DNA from 3 places in the Mesorhizobium sp. CAU 1741 genome. Region 2 is predicted to be linked to each of the others. Evidence: predicted binding sites of a transcription regulator. Region 2 holds the regulator's gene; each other region holds the start of a gene.
What was found. The regulator PhoB, encoded in region 2, activates phosphate uptake and scavenging genes when phosphate is short. The targets are predictions, from matches to a motif close to TGTCATNNANCTGTCAT.

Region 1: the regulator PhoB is predicted to act here: its motif matches at 2,038-2,054, upstream of AAFN84_RS13350 (NAD-glutamate dehydrogenase).
Region 3: the regulator PhoB is predicted to act here: its motif matches at 1,004-1,020, upstream of AAFN84_RS10895 (UDP-2,3-diacylglucosamine diphosphatase).

The regions. Positions count from the first base shown of each region.
Region 1 is NZ_JBDOQP010000002.1:1,334,103-1,338,954, forward strand. It holds gene typA (translational GTPase TypA) at 1-1,394, shown strand, start outside; gene AAFN84_RS13345 (peroxidase-related enzyme) at 1,472-2,035, opposite strand; gene AAFN84_RS13350 (NAD-glutamate dehydrogenase) at 2,144-4,852, shown strand, end outside.
Region 2 is NZ_JBDOQP010000007.1:162,852-167,703, reverse strand. It holds gene AAFN84_RS23260 (ROK family protein) at 110-1,354, shown strand; gene phoB (phosphate regulon transcriptional regulator PhoB) at 1,383-2,069, opposite strand; gene phoU (phosphate signaling complex protein PhoU) at 2,090-2,788, opposite strand; gene pstB (phosphate ABC transporter ATP-binding protein PstB) at 2,815-3,612, opposite strand; gene pstA (phosphate ABC transporter permease PstA) at 3,690-4,852, opposite strand, start outside.
Region 3 is NZ_JBDOQP010000002.1:848,480-853,331, forward strand. It holds gene AAFN84_RS10890 (glycosyltransferase family 1 protein) at 1-113, opposite strand, end outside; gene AAFN84_RS10895 (UDP-2,3-diacylglucosamine diphosphatase) at 123-959, opposite strand; gene AAFN84_RS10900 (feruloyl-CoA synthase) at 1,068-2,879, opposite strand; gene AAFN84_RS10905 (crotonase/enoyl-CoA hydratase family protein) at 2,989-3,768, shown strand; gene AAFN84_RS10910 (LysR family transcriptional regulator) at 3,749-4,675, opposite strand; gene mdlC (benzoylformate decarboxylase) at 4,786-4,852, shown strand, end outside.

The DNA of each region.
Region 1 (4,852 bases), on a different contig from region 2:
TCGCGGCTCTCGATGCGACCGACGAGCAGCTCGACTTCCCGATCCTCTACGGATCGGGCCGCGACGGCTGGGTCTCCGAAAATCCGGAAGGCCCCAAGGACCAGCGCCTTGCACCGTTGTTCGACCTGGTGCTGGACCACGTTCCGGAGCCGACGGTCGAGCCGGGCCCGTTCCGCATGATCGGTACGATCCTCGAGGCCAATCCGTTTCTGGGTCGCATCATCACCGGCCGCATCGCGTCGGGCACGCTGAAGTCCAACCAGCAGGTCAAGGTGCTGCACCATGACGGCTCGCTGATCGAGACCGGCCGCATCTCGAAGATTCTCGCCTTCCGGGGGCTGGAGCGTCAGCCGATCGAAGAGGCGCAGGCCGGCGACATCGTCGCGATCGCGGGCCTGTCGAAGGGCACAGTCGCCGACACGTTCTGCGACACGTCCGTCAGCGAGCCGATGCAGGCCCAGCCGATCGATCCGCCGACCGTGACCATGTCCTTCATCGTCAACGACTCGCCGCTGGCGGGCACCGAAGGCGACAAGGTGACGAGCCGCGTCATTCGCGACCGCCTGCTGAAGGAAGCGGAGGGCAATGTCGCGCTCAAGATCGAGGAATCGGCCGACAAGGATTCGTTCTACGTGTCCGGCCGTGGGGAATTGCAGCTCGCGGTGCTCATCGAGACGATGCGCCGCGAGGGATTCGAGCTTGCCGTCTCGCGTCCGCGCGTCGTCATGCAGAAGGACGACAGTGGCGAGCTTCTCGAGCCCATCGAAGAAGTCGTCATCGACGTCGACGAGGAGCATTCGGGCGTTGTCGTGCAGAAGATGTCTGAACGCAAGGCCGAGATGGTCGAGTTGCGCCCATCGGGCGGCGACCGCCAGCGCCTTGTCTTCCATGCACCGACACGCGGCCTCATCGGCTACCAGTCGGAGCTGCTGACGGATACGCGCGGCACCGCGGTCATGAACCGCCTGTTCCACTCCTACCAGCCCTACAAGGGCGAGCTCGCGGGCCGCTCCAACGGTGTGCTGATCTCGAACGAGCAGGGCGAGTCCGTCGCATTCGCGATGTGGAACCTCGAGGATCGCGGCCCGATGGTCATCGATGCCGGCGTCAAGGTCTATCAGGGCATGATCATCGGCATCCACTCGCGCGACAACGATCTCGAAGTGAACGTGCTCAAGGGCAAGAAGCTCACCAACATCCGCGCCGCCGGCAAGGACGAGGCCGTGCGCCTCACGCCGCCGATCCGCATGACCCTGGAACGCGCGCTCGCCTGGATCCAGGACGACGAGCTGGTCGAGGTGACGCCGAAGACCATCCGCCTGCGCAAGCTTTACCTCGATCCGAACGAGCGCAAGCGCTTCGAAAAGAGCAAGTCGGTCGCAGGCGCGGCCTGACACGGCGTCGAACCTGTCCAATACGTGAAACGGCGACCGCAGTGTCGCCGTTTTCATGATGCCTGCGCGTGAGCCGGCTATCGCGCCATGGCGTGGTATTCGACGTTCGGCCGCATATCGACGGCGGCGGCCACCCGGTTCGACATGTTGAAGAACGAGGCCGTGGCGGCGATGTCCCAGATATCGCGCTCGGAAAAGCCGGCATCGCGAAGGCCCTGCCGGTCGTGCTCCTCGATGGTGTCGGGTCGCTCCGTCAACTTGACCGCAAAATCGAGCATGGCCTTCTGCTTCGGCGAGAGTTCCGCGGCGCGATAGTTCATCACCATCTGTTCGCCGAGCTGAGGGTCGTTGGAGAGCTGCCGCACCGCGGCGCCATGGGCGGTGAGGCAGTAGTAGCAATGGTTCACCGATGACACGGCCACCGCGATCATCTCGCGTTCGAGCTTCGACAGCCCCGATTCACCCAGCATGAGCTCGTTGTACATGTCGGTGAAGGCGCGCAGCTTCCGGTCGTCGAACGCATATGCCTTCAGGACGTTCGGGACGAGGCCGAGCTTTTCCTCGCACTTGGCGAAATAGGACTTCGTCGCATCCGAAAGATCGGTCGCCGCCAGGTCAAGCGCGGTTACCTTTTCGCTCATCGTTTCATCTCCCTTTCATTGTTTGCCGGCCAGTATGGCGACGGGTCGTCAAACGACTTTTGTCTGTTACGATACAGGCAAAAGTCGAGGAGGGGAGAGGGATTCGCCATGGGGTCGGGCAAGAAATCGCCGCAGGGCAAGGCGGCAACGAAGGCAGGCAGCGAGGAAGTCGGAAGGCTGGCATCGTTCCTGCGGGCGCGGGCGCCGGCTGAAGACCTCGCGACATATGACGACGCGGTCTTCGAGAAGGCCATCGCACTCGCCTACCGGTCGCTCAAGAAGCACCGGGAGGGCGACAGCGTCGTGTCGATCGACAACGACCCCGCGCTGGTGCGCCATGGGCGACCGATCACGGCGATCACGATCGTCAACGACAACATGCCGTTCCTGTTCGATTCGATCACCGGCGAGATCACCGAGAGTTCCGGCGAGGCATCGCTGGTGCTGCACCCGATCCTGCTGGTGAAACACAACAGGTCGGGCGTCGCGGAACTGGTCGGCGACGGCTCGGGTGGCAAGATCGACACTGAGGCCGACAAGGTCAGCCTGATCCACGTCCATGTCGGGCGCCTGGGCGAGGATGCGGCCGAAGCGCTCAGGGCAAAGCTGGAGCAGGTGCTGTCTCAGGTGAAGGTGGCGGTCTCCGACTGGAAGCCGATGCTGGCCCGGCTCGACGAAGCGATCCACGATTTCCGCTATGCGCCGATTCCGCTCGGCAAGGACGAGGTGACGGAAGCCATCGCCTTCCTGGAGTGGCTGCGCGACGACAATTTCACATTCCTCGGCATGCGTGAGTTCAAATATGTCGGCGGCGAAAAGACCGGCACGCTGGAAAGAACCCGCAAGGCGGGGCTCGGAATCCTCGCCGACCCGGATGTCAGGGTTCTGCGCCGGGGCGACGAACCGGTCACGACGACGCCCGAAATCCGCGCCTTCCTACATGGGCCGGAGCCGCTTCTGGTCACCAAGGCCAACGCCAAGTCGATCGTGCATCGGCGCATCTATCTCGACTATGTCGGCGTCAAGACGTTCGACGCAAAGGGCAAGCTGACCGGAGAACTGCGCATCGTCGGGCTGTTCACCTCCACGGCCTACACGCGCTCGGTGATGAAGATCCCGTATATCCGGTCGAAGGCCAATGCGGTCATCGCCAAGTCCGGTTTCGACCCGCACGACCATTCCGGCAAGGCGCTGATCAATGTGCTGGAATCCTATCCGCGCGACGAGCTCTTCCAGATTCCCGTGCCGGTGCTGCGCAAGCACGCCGAGGCGATCCTCGCGCTGGGCGAGCGGCCGCGCGTGCGCGCCCTGGTGCGTGTCGACCAGTTCGACCGCTTCGTTTCCGCGATCATCTTCGTGCCGCGAGACCGCTATGATTCCAACGTGCGCGAGCGGATAGGCGAGTTTCTCAAGACGGCGTTCGACGGTCGTTTGTCGGCTTACTATCCGGCTTTCCCGGAAGGGACGCTGGCGCGCGTTCATTTCATCATCGGTCGCTCGGGCGGCAAGACCCCCAAAGTGGAGATCGAGGCGCTGGAGGCAGCGCTGCGCTCGATCGTGCGCACCTGGGACGACGCGCTGCGGGAAGCGGCGTCCGACGCGCAGTCAAGCCCGTCGCTGATCGCGATCGCCAATCGCCTGCCGCAGAACTATCGCAACTCGTTCTCGCCAGAGACGGCATTGCGCGACGCCGGCCGCATCGCGACGATCACCGCCGAAGACCCGATCGCCGTCGACTTCTATCACCTTGCGGACGACGAGCCGTCTGGCGCGGCGCTGAAGATCTACCATCACGGAACACCGGTGGCGCTTTCGATGCGCGTTCCGCTGCTCGAAAACATTGGCTTCCGCGTCATCAGCGAACGGACGTTCGAAATCGCCGCGGAGGACGGGGGGGAGCCGGTCTTCATCCACGACATGGAGCTCGTCAACGCCTTTGGCGGGCCGGTCGATCTGGCCGGCGGCGGGCTGCTGCTCGAAGAGGTCTTTCTTTCGATCTGGCGCGGCGAAACCGACAATGACGGATATGCCGCCCTCGTCCAGACCGCCGGGCTTCGCGCCCGTGAAATCCAGCTCCTGCGTGCCTATGGGCGCTACCTGCAGCAGGCCGGCATTCCGCAGAGCCAGGACTTCATCGCCGCCGTGCTGACCCGCCATCCCGACATCGCGCGCGCGCTGTTCGGGCTTTTCGTGGCGCGCTTCGATACGCAAGGCGGCAAGGACGGCGAAGTGACGGCAAGGCATCTCAAGGCGGCGATCAAGGATGCGCTCGATGAGGTGCCGAACCTCGATGACGACACGATCCTGCGGCGCTATGAAAACCTGATCGATTCCACCTTGCGCACCAACTATTTCGCGCGCGAGTCCGATGCGCCGCGTTCATTGGCGATCAAGCTGGACTCGCGCAACGTGATGGGACTGCCGGAACCGAAGCCATGGCGGGAAATCTACGTCTACGGGCCACAGGTCGAGGGCGTGCATCTGCGTTTCGGCGCGGTGGCGCGCGGCGGCCTGCGCTGGTCCGACCGGGCGCAGGACTATCGGACCGAGGTGCTGGGGCTGGTCAAGGCGCAGCAGGTGAAGAACGCCGTGATCGTGCCCGTGGGCGCCAAGGGCGGGTTCTATCCGCGCCTTCTGCCCGCCGGCGGCAGCCGCGGCGACATCTTCGCTGCCGGCAAGGCCGCCTATGTGAACTTCGTTTCCAGCCTGCTGTCGATCACGGACAATCTCGAAGGCGACACCGTCGTGCCGCCTGCCGCCATGGAACGCCGCGACGGCGACGACCCCTATTTCGTGGTTGCCGCCGACAAGGGCACG
Region 2 (4,852 bases):
AAAAAGAATGACTCAGCTAGGGGCGTGTGTCAATATCCTGCGTGCAATGCTGGCTTTGCCGCTTGGACCGGGGTAAATGAGCAGCATTGTGCGGGAGGAAGGACGTCAGATGACGATCGGCGTGCGCCACGACGATCTGCGCAAGCGCAACCGGGCCATGGTGATCGCGGCTGTGCGGCGCGGCGGGCAGCCTTCCCGTACCGAGATCGCCACGGCGACGGCGCTCAGCCATTCCACGATTTCGACGATATCATCCGACCTCATCGACGAGGGCATTCTCGCCCAGCTAAAGACCGGCGAGACCGCGGCGCTGAAGCGCGGCAGGCCCCAGGTGGCTCTCGATCTCGACCCACGTGCGGCAAGCGTCGTGTCGATGGTGCTGTCGTTGAACGCGCTGTCCGCAGCGCTGATCGACTACACCGGCAAGGCGATCGCCCATGACATTTCCCGCCCGGCAACACTCACCATGGCCGATGGCGAACTGTGCGATCACGTCATTTCCGCCGTTCGGCGATTGATGGAGCGTGCGCCGCCAGGCCACGGTCCCGTCCTGCGCATCACCATGGCGGTCCAGGGCATCACTGACTCCAGCGCCCGCAGACTGATGTGGTCGCCGATCACCCCGCACAGCGAAATCGCGTTTGCCGACGCACTGGAAACCGCCTTCGGCATCCCGGTGACCGTCGAGAACGACTGCAACATGATAGCGGTCGCCCTGCGCGGTCGCGAACCGGACCGCTATCGCGACAACTTCTTCACCATCCTGCTGTCCAATGGCATCGGGATGGGGCTGGTGCTGCGGGGCGAACTCTTCACGGGGTCGCACTCGTCGGGCGGCGAATTCGGCCACATGATCCACGTGCCCAACGGCGCGCTCTGCCGATGCGGCAGGCGTGGCTGCATCGAAGCCTATGCCGGCAACTATGCGATCTACCGCCATGCGCGCGGTGATGGCGAGCATGCACTGCCGGTAGCGGATATCGACGACGGAACCATGCTGGCCATGGCGGCGGCGGCGCGCGATCACGACGGCCGCGAGCGCGAAGCATTCCAGCGCGCGGGAGAAGCGATCGGTTTCGGGCTGGGCAGCCTGTTCGCGCTGTTCGACCCGGCGCCGGTGGCGATCGTCGGCCTCGGCACCTCGGCTTTCGACGTCATCGAGCCAACGATGCGCGAGGCGATCGCCCGCACCGCCGGCGGCCAGCACAATGCGGCGATTTCGTTTGACCTGGAGCCGGACGAGATACCGCTTATCCGCGAAGGCTGCGCCCGCCAGGCGCTGACGTTCGTCGATCAGGAAATCTTCGCCAGAGGCGCTGCTGCAGCCCCCGTGCGAAGCGAGGAAGTGGTCTGAAGCGCCGGCCACAGGGCGGCGGCCAGGCCTATCCCTCCTGGATGGCGTAGCCGGCACCACGGATCGTGCGGATGACGTCTGCCATGTTGCCGAGATTGACCGCCTTGCGCAGGCGCCCGACATGCACGTCGACGGTGCGTTCGTCGATATAGATCGTCTCGCCCCAGACATTGTCGAGCAGTTGACCGCGGGAAAACACCCTGCCGGGATGCTGCATCATGAACTCCAGCAGGCGGAACTCCGTCGGCCCGAGCCGAATTTCAGACTTGCCGCGATGCACACGGTGCGTCTCGCGATCGAGCACGATGTCGCCGACCTTCAGCACCGAGGACAGCACCTCCGGCCGCGCCCGGCGCAGCAGCGCCCGCACGCGCGCAATGAGTTCGGGCGTGGAGAACGGCTTCACCAGATAATCGTCCGCGCCGGTGACGAGGCCGCGAACCCGGTCGCTTTCTTCGCCGCGCGCCGTCAGCATGATGATCGGCAAGCGTTCGGTCTCCGGGCGCATGCGCAGGCGCCGGCACAATTCGATGCCGGACACCGCCGGTACCATCCAGTCGAGCACGAGCAGGTCGGGCTGGCTTTCGCGCAGGCGCATTTCCGCCTCGTCACCACGCATGATGACCTCGACCTCGTACCCTTCCGCCTCGAGATTGTACTTGAGGAGTACGCCCAGCGGCTCCTCGTCCTCAACCACCATGATCTTCGGTGCAATCATATTTCCGTCTTCCGTCGTCAGCCCTGGACCGACGTCTCGTCGTGCTTCGGCCGATGCAGCGGCAATTGCCGGCCCGTGGCGATGTAGTAGGCGTTTTCGGCGATGTTGGTGACGTGGTCGCCGATACGCTCCAGATTCTTCGCGCAGAACAGCAGATGGGTGCAGCCCGTGATGTTGCGCGGATCCTCCATCATGTAGGTCAGCAGCTCGCGGAACACCGCAGTGTACTGGATATCGATGTTCTCGTCGTCCGCACGCAAGGTTATCAGCCCCTCGGCGTTGCGCGCTTCGTAGGCGGAGATGACCAGAGCCACCTGCTCCATCACCATTTGCGCCATCGCCTCGATGGAGTGCGACAGCTTGCGCGGCGTTGCGCCCTCGCCCACCGCATTGACGCGCTTGGCGATGTTCTTGGCCAGATCGCCGATGCGCTCGAGGTCGGCCGCCATCCGGATCGCGCCCACCACCGAGCGCAGGTCCTGCGCCATCGGCTGGCGCTTGGCGATCAACGTGATGGCGCGCTCGTCTAGTTCCCGTTGGCGTGCATCCATGACGGCATCGTCGGAAATCACCCGCTGAGCCAACGGGGCATCCGTCTCTATCAGCGAGCGCGTGGCCGCGGCCACCATCGCCCCTGCCAGATCGCCCATGTCGCGGATCAGCCTGTCGATCTCGTTGAGTTCGTCATCGAAGGACGTGACTGTATGCTCACCCATTGGTGGTCTCCTTTGCGCGAGCCTGCTCAGCCGAAACGGCCGGTGATGTAGTCCTGCGTGCGCTTTTCGCCCGGGCTGGTGAAGATCAGGTCGGTTGGGCCTTCCTCGACGAGGATTCCGAGATGGAAGAACGCCGTGCGCTGGGAGACGCGCGCCGCCTGCTGCATCGAGTGGGTGACGATCACGATCGTGTAGTTCTGCTTCAGCTCGTCGATAAGTTCCTCGATGCGCGCGGTCGCGATCGGGTCGAGCGCGGAACAGGGCTCATCCATGAGGATGACCTCGGGCGAGACCGCGATCGCACGCGCGATGCACAGGCGTTGTTGCTGGCCGCCGGAAAGCCCGGTGCCGGGCTCGCTGAGCCGGTCTTTCACCTCGTTCCACAAGCCCGCCTTCTGCAGGCTGGCTTCGACGATTGCATCGAGTTCGGCACGGCTTCTCGCCAAGCCGTGAATACGGGGGCCGTACGACACGTTCTCGTAGATCGACTTCGGGAACGGATTCGGCTTTTGGAACACCATGCCGACGCGGGCGCGCAGCTCGACCACGTCGAGCGCCTGGTCGTAAATGTCGGAGCCATCCAGCGCGATAGCGCCCGTGACGCGGCAGCCCTCGATCGTGTCGTTCATTCGGTTGAGGCAGCGCAGGAACGTCGACTTGCCGCAGCCCGACGGACCGATGAACGCAGTCACCGCCTTCTCCGGCACGTCGATGGAGACATCGAACAGCGCCTGTTTGGTACCGTAGAAGACGTTGACATTGCGCGCGCTGACCCGAACCGGGCGCGGGTTTTCGTCAGGTGTACGCACGGTGGGTGATTCCATCGAGTAAAGGTCGGATTGCGCGACGATCTTTTCGGCCGGCATGTGCATGGACGTGGCCTCCTGCCTTGTTTCGGTATTCATTTGCGGCGCTCCAGCCGGGTCCGCAGGAAGATCGCAATCGCGTTGAGCGTCAGCATCAAGCCGAGCAGCACGATGATCGCGGCCGACGTACGGGCCTCGAAGAAATTTCGGTTCTCGTTGCCCTGCCAAAGATAGATCTGCACCGGCAGGGCTGTCGACTGATCCATCGGCGTGGAAGGTATCTGGGCAACGAATGCGTTCATGCCGATCAGCAGCAGCGGCGCCGTTTCGCCGAGCGCCTGCGCCACGCCGATGATGGTGGCCGTCAGGATGCCGGGATAGGTGACGGGCAGGACGTGGTGGAACACGGTCTGTGTCTTTGACGCGCCAAGCCCGAGAGCGGCCTGCCGCAGCGATGGTGGAACCGCACGCAGCGCCGACCGCGTCGCAATGATGACAGTCGGAAGCGTCATCAGCGTCAGCACGAGACCGCCGACCAGTGGCGCTGATAGCGGCAGTCGGAAGTAATTGATGAACACCGCGGCACCGAGCAGGCCGAAGACGATCGACGGCACGGCGGCGAGATTGTTGATGTTGACCTCGATGAAGTCGGTCAGCCGGTTCTTCGGTGCGAATTCTTCGAGATAGACCGCGCTTGCAACGCCGATCGGCACGGCGAGGACGATGACAACCAGCATCATGTAGAGCGAGCCGACGAACGCGCCCGCCAATCCCGCCGATGCCGGCGCTGACCGCGAATCGACGTTGGAGAAGATGTGCGCGGCGAAGGAGAAGCGCATCTTGCCTTCCTCCATCAGACGATCGGCCAGCGCACGAGCCTCGGGACTGAGTTGCTGCTGGCTGTCCGGCAGGCTGCGATCGATGTTGCCCTTGAGCCAGTTGTCGGTATTGGCCGATGCGAGCATGTCGACGCTCACTGTCTTGCCCAGTAGACCGGGATCGGCGACGAACATGTCGCGCAGCCGGAAACGTTCGCTCGTTTCCACCACGGAAAGCACGGCCCGAGTATCGATCTCGATATCCGGCGCCGCGGCAAGGATGGCTTGCTCAACGACCCGGTTCCAGTTCAGCATCGTGACCTGACGCTGCCAGTCGAGCTGCGCCTTCTGGTACTCGGCCGCCGACTGCCCCTCCACCTGCACGGGGATGTCGTCTGCCTCGATGATCTCGGGGTCGAAGAACACGTCCACCGTGAGGG
Region 3 (4,852 bases), on a different contig from region 2:
AGGAAATCCACCGCCACGCCCATCGCCGCCAGCGAGGCGGCGAGCTGCTCCAGCGTGCGCACCACGCCGTTGACCTGAGGCTTCCACGCGTCGGTGACGATCAGGACGCGCATACCCGCGCCTCAGGCCACGCGCCGTGGCAGGAGCGCCACGGCGGGCGCACGGCCGGCATTGAGCACGGCGCTGAAGTTCTGCCACTCGATCAGTTCCATGCGACCGTCATGGTGCTCGACGACCGCCGTGCAGCTTTCCACCCAGTCGCCGGTGTTGATGTAGGTCAGTCCGTCGAAGTCGCGCATCGCCGCGGTGTGGATGTGGCCGCAGATGACGCCGTCGACGCCGTGACGCTCGGCCTCGGCGGCGAGCGTCTCCTCGAACCGGCCGATGAAATTGACCGCGTTCTTCACCTTCGCCTTGGCCCACGCCGACAGCGACCAGTAGGTGAAGCCGAGCCTGCGTCGCACCACGTTGAGCCTCGTGGAGACGGCGAGCGCAAGAACGTAGGCCCAGTCGCCGAGGAAGGCGAGCCATTTGGCGTGGCGCACGACCATGTCGAACGCGTCGCCGTGAATGACGAGATAACGCTTGCCGTCGGCTGCCTCGTGCACGATGGTCTCGGTGACTTCGATACCGCCGAAATGCGTGCCGCAGAACTCGCGCAGGAATTCGTCGTGATTGCCGGGCACGTAGACGACACGCGCGCCCTTGCGCGCCTTGCGCAGAAGCTTCTGGACGACGTCGTTATGCGCCTGCGGCCAGTACCAGGAGGAACGCAGCCGCCATCCGTCGACGATGTCGCCGACGAGATAGATGGTTTCGGCGTCGTGATCGCGAAGGAATTCAAGCAACGCATCAGCCTGGGCACCCCGGGTGCCGAGATGCACGTCGGAAATGAAGAGGCTCCGATACTGCGGAACCTCGACTGACTGGTGAGAATCGCTGAGCCGTTGCTTCGTCATGCGATGCCTTTGACCAGCATTGCATGACATGTCGATGACTCTGCATGACGGCGCGATGACGGTGTCTGTAGACAGACGGTGTCGCAAACGGACTGCGTGCGGCCGCGACTACCTGCCGTCCAGCGCCACGACGCGCCCCGAACCGGCATAGAGCTCCTCGACCAGGGGGGCTCGGTTGCGCAGCACGGCGCGCTGGTTGAGCGACCCCTTGTCGGTGAGTTCGCCGGCATTCATCGACGGCGGCTCCTCGACGACGAGCAGACGCTTGATGCGCGTCGACGATCCCGACGCGGCTGCGGCGAACGAAGCGAGCTTCTCACGCAGGGATTCGATATAGGTCGGGTCGGCGGCCTTCTCTGGCTCCCGCGGGAAGATCAGCGCGCCGAGATAGGGCCGGTCGGCTCCGGTGATCGCGACATCGCGGATGAGGTCACCGAAATGTTCGATGACGGCCATGCGCAGCGCGCCGGTGGCAACCCAGGTGCCGGTGTCGAGCTTGAAATTTTCCGCCGTCCGACCATCGAAACGGAAGCCCTTGGTCAGGTCGTCCGGGTCCATGGGCAGAAGCGCGTCGCCCAGCCTGTAGAAGCCTTCCTCGTCGAAAGCCGCCGCCGAAAGTTCCGGCTGCCGCCAGTAGCCGGGCGTGATGTTGTCGCCCTTGAGACGCGCATCGTATTTGCCCTCGAACGGCACCAGCTTCAGCGTGACGCCGGGGATGGGCAGGCCGACATTGCCGGCCGCGTCCTGCGGCCAGGTGCAGAACAATGCCGCCGGCGCCGTTTCCGTCGCGCCCAGCCCGGTACCGATGACGATCTCGCGGCCCGTCGTCTCGATCGCCAGTTCCTTCAGCGCGTCCCAGCTATGCTGCGCCAGCGATGCGCCGGCGTACCAGAACATCTTCAGGTTCTTGAAGAACGTCTTTCTCAGCTCGGCGTCGGCCTTGAGATGCGGGATCAGCGCATCGTAGCCGGTCGGTACGTTGAAGTACCAGGTCGGCGAGACTTCCTTGAGGTTGCGGATGCTCTTGCCGATGTCGGCCTTGGTCGGCCGTCCATCGTCGATGTAATAGGTTCCGCCATTGAAGATGTTCATCAGGAACACCTTGTTGCCGCTGGCGGTATGGTTCCACGGTGCCCAGTCGAGAAAGACCGGCGGTTCTTCCTTCATGAAGGCAAAGGATTCGCGGGTCATCACCTGGTTGGAACACAGCATGCGATGGGTGTTGATCACCGCCTTCGGGGTCCCGGTAGACCCCGAGGTGAACAGGAACTTGGCGATCGTGTCGCCGGTTACGGCGGCCGCGGCCCTGTCTACGGCCTGCGTCGGCGACGTCGCCAGGATATCGGCGAAGGTCCGTTCCGCCCCACCGGCGGCCGCGTCAGCGATCAGCGGCACGCCGGGCGCGGCGGCGTTCGCCGCCGGACCGAACACCGTGGCATCGGCCGCGTAGATCAAGCCGGGCGTCACCGTGCCGAGAACGTCCTTGAGCCGGCCATAGTCGCCGCCGGACAGCGAGTAGGCCGTCGAAACGGCCGCATAGGGGATGCCGACATGCATCGCCGCCAAGGCCAGCGTCGCATGCTCGATGTCGTTGCCGGAGAGTATCACCAGCGGGCACTCGGCAGACAGGTCCTGATCGAGCAGGAACTGTGCGGCACGGCGCATGTGGTCGTGCATCTCGCCATAGCTGATGGTGCGCCAGCCGTCGCCGCCGGCCTTGCGGTCGGCCATGAAGACCCTGTCGGGAACCTCGGCGGCAAAGCGATCGAACGGTTCCGTTACGCGCACCGGATAGGATGGCAGCGGATAGCGCTCCGTGACATAGATGGTGCCGTCGGCGGCGTGCTCGACATGCGGCGTCGGCACGAGAAAATCGCCCGAAGGCGACGCCATGCGACGCTGCTCACTGCTTGTAGGCATCACTCCTCCCGGATGCTCGCTTGCGATCCACAATACTTATGTTGCATAACAATCTTGAGGAACACAAGAGCGCGATGCGCGATATTCACGTTCATCCCGGAGGAAGGCAATGGCACTGGTCGAGTATAGCATCGAGGAGGGTGTCGCCCTGCTCACTCTGGCACGCGCGGACAAGCGCAATGCGATGTCGGATGCGATGGTGGCTGATCTTTCCGTTGCGGTCGAGCGCGCTGATGCGGAAGCACGCGCGGCCGTGCTGTGCGGCGATGGCGCACACTTCTGCGCCGGGCTCGATCTCGCCGAGCATTCCGCAAAGTCGGCGGTGGAGACGATCGAAGGCTCGCGAAGCTGGCATCGCGTGTTCCAGCGGATTCGCGGCGGCCGCATCCCATGGTTTGCGGCGCTGCATGGCGGAGTGATCGGCGGCGGGCTCGAACTCGCTTCGGTCACGCATGTGCGAGTGGCAGATACGACGGCGTTCTTCGCCCTGCCGGAGGGCCAGCGCGGCATCTTCGTCGGCGGCGGCGGATCGGTGAACGTCTCGCGGCTGATGGGCGTGGCGCGCATGACGGACCTGATGCTCACCGGGCGCGTGCTCGACGCAAGCGAAGCCGAGCGCGCCGGCGTGGTGACCTACCTGACCGACCCCGGCGGCGCAGTGGCCAAGGCGATGGAGTTGGCGCGCAAGGCGGCGGAAAACGCGCCGCTTTCCAACTACGCCATCATCAACGGCCTGCAGCGCATCCACGACAGCGGCCAGGATGAGGGGCTGTTCTTCGAATCGATGATCGCCGCGCTGACGCAGACGACCCCGGAAGCCCGCGAGCGCCTCAAGGCATTCTTGGAAAAGCGCACCGCCCGCATCGAGGTCAAGGGCGAGAAGGCGTAATCCGGCTCTGATGCGCGAGATCGCGGATCGCCTGCACGAGGATCGCCGCCGACGGCGTCATCACCCCCTTGCGTCGACGGTAGATCCGGAAAGCGCGCGACCATTCCATCTGGGGTGCGTGGATGGCGACCAGCGCGCCCGCCCCCTCTTCCGCCGCGACGAGCGGCCGCGGCATCCAGCACAACACGTCCTCCGCCATGGAAGCGGCCTTTATCACGCCCACCGAACGCGAGACGATGCATGGGAGACGGGGCTCGACCGCGATGGCGTGGAAGCGCCGCAGCCATTCGCGCACGATGGGCGTTCCCGGCGGTGGCAGCGCCCAGTCGCGGGCAGCAAGATCCTCCAGCGACACCGAGGCCTTGCCGGCAAGCGGGTGGGCGGGACGTGCATAGGCATGGACCACGTCGTGGAGCGTGTCCTGCGTTGCAAGCGTGATCTCGTCATCGGCGTAGGGTTCCGGTGAAATGGCGATGTCGATCTCGCCGCTCTTCAGCGCGTCCAGCAGCCGGTCTTCCAACTCCTCGATCACCTGGAACTGCACGTCAGGATGATGGCGTCGTGTCGCGGTGATGGCGGCGACGATGACGGTGGACATCACGCTCGACACGCCACCGACCCGCACCACCCCCCGGCTGGCGCCGCGCATCTGGTTGATCATGTCGCCGGCATTGCCGGCTTCCGAGACGATCAGCTTGGCGTAGGGGAGCAAGGCTTCGCCATAGACCGTCGGCAGAACGCCACGGGTGGTGCGCTCGAAGAGCGGCACCCCATAACTTTCCTCCAGTGTCTTCAGCGTCCTCGTGATTGCCGGCTGCGTCATGTTGAGCGCCGCGGCGGCCCGGCCGAGGCTGCCTCGGCGGACGCATTCCAGCAGGATCGAGGCGGATCGCACATCCAAAGTCATGCCTATTCGTAATGGCTTTCGATAATTTGTTCAATTCCACGACGAGGTTGGCTGTGTCACACTGAGTTGCGGGCATGATCGGCCGATCGCATCCGCGCAGGGAGGAATTCATGAACAAGTTCAGCCGGGACTTCCTGGCCAACTCCGCATTGCACGACCGCACCGTCGCGGAGGTCG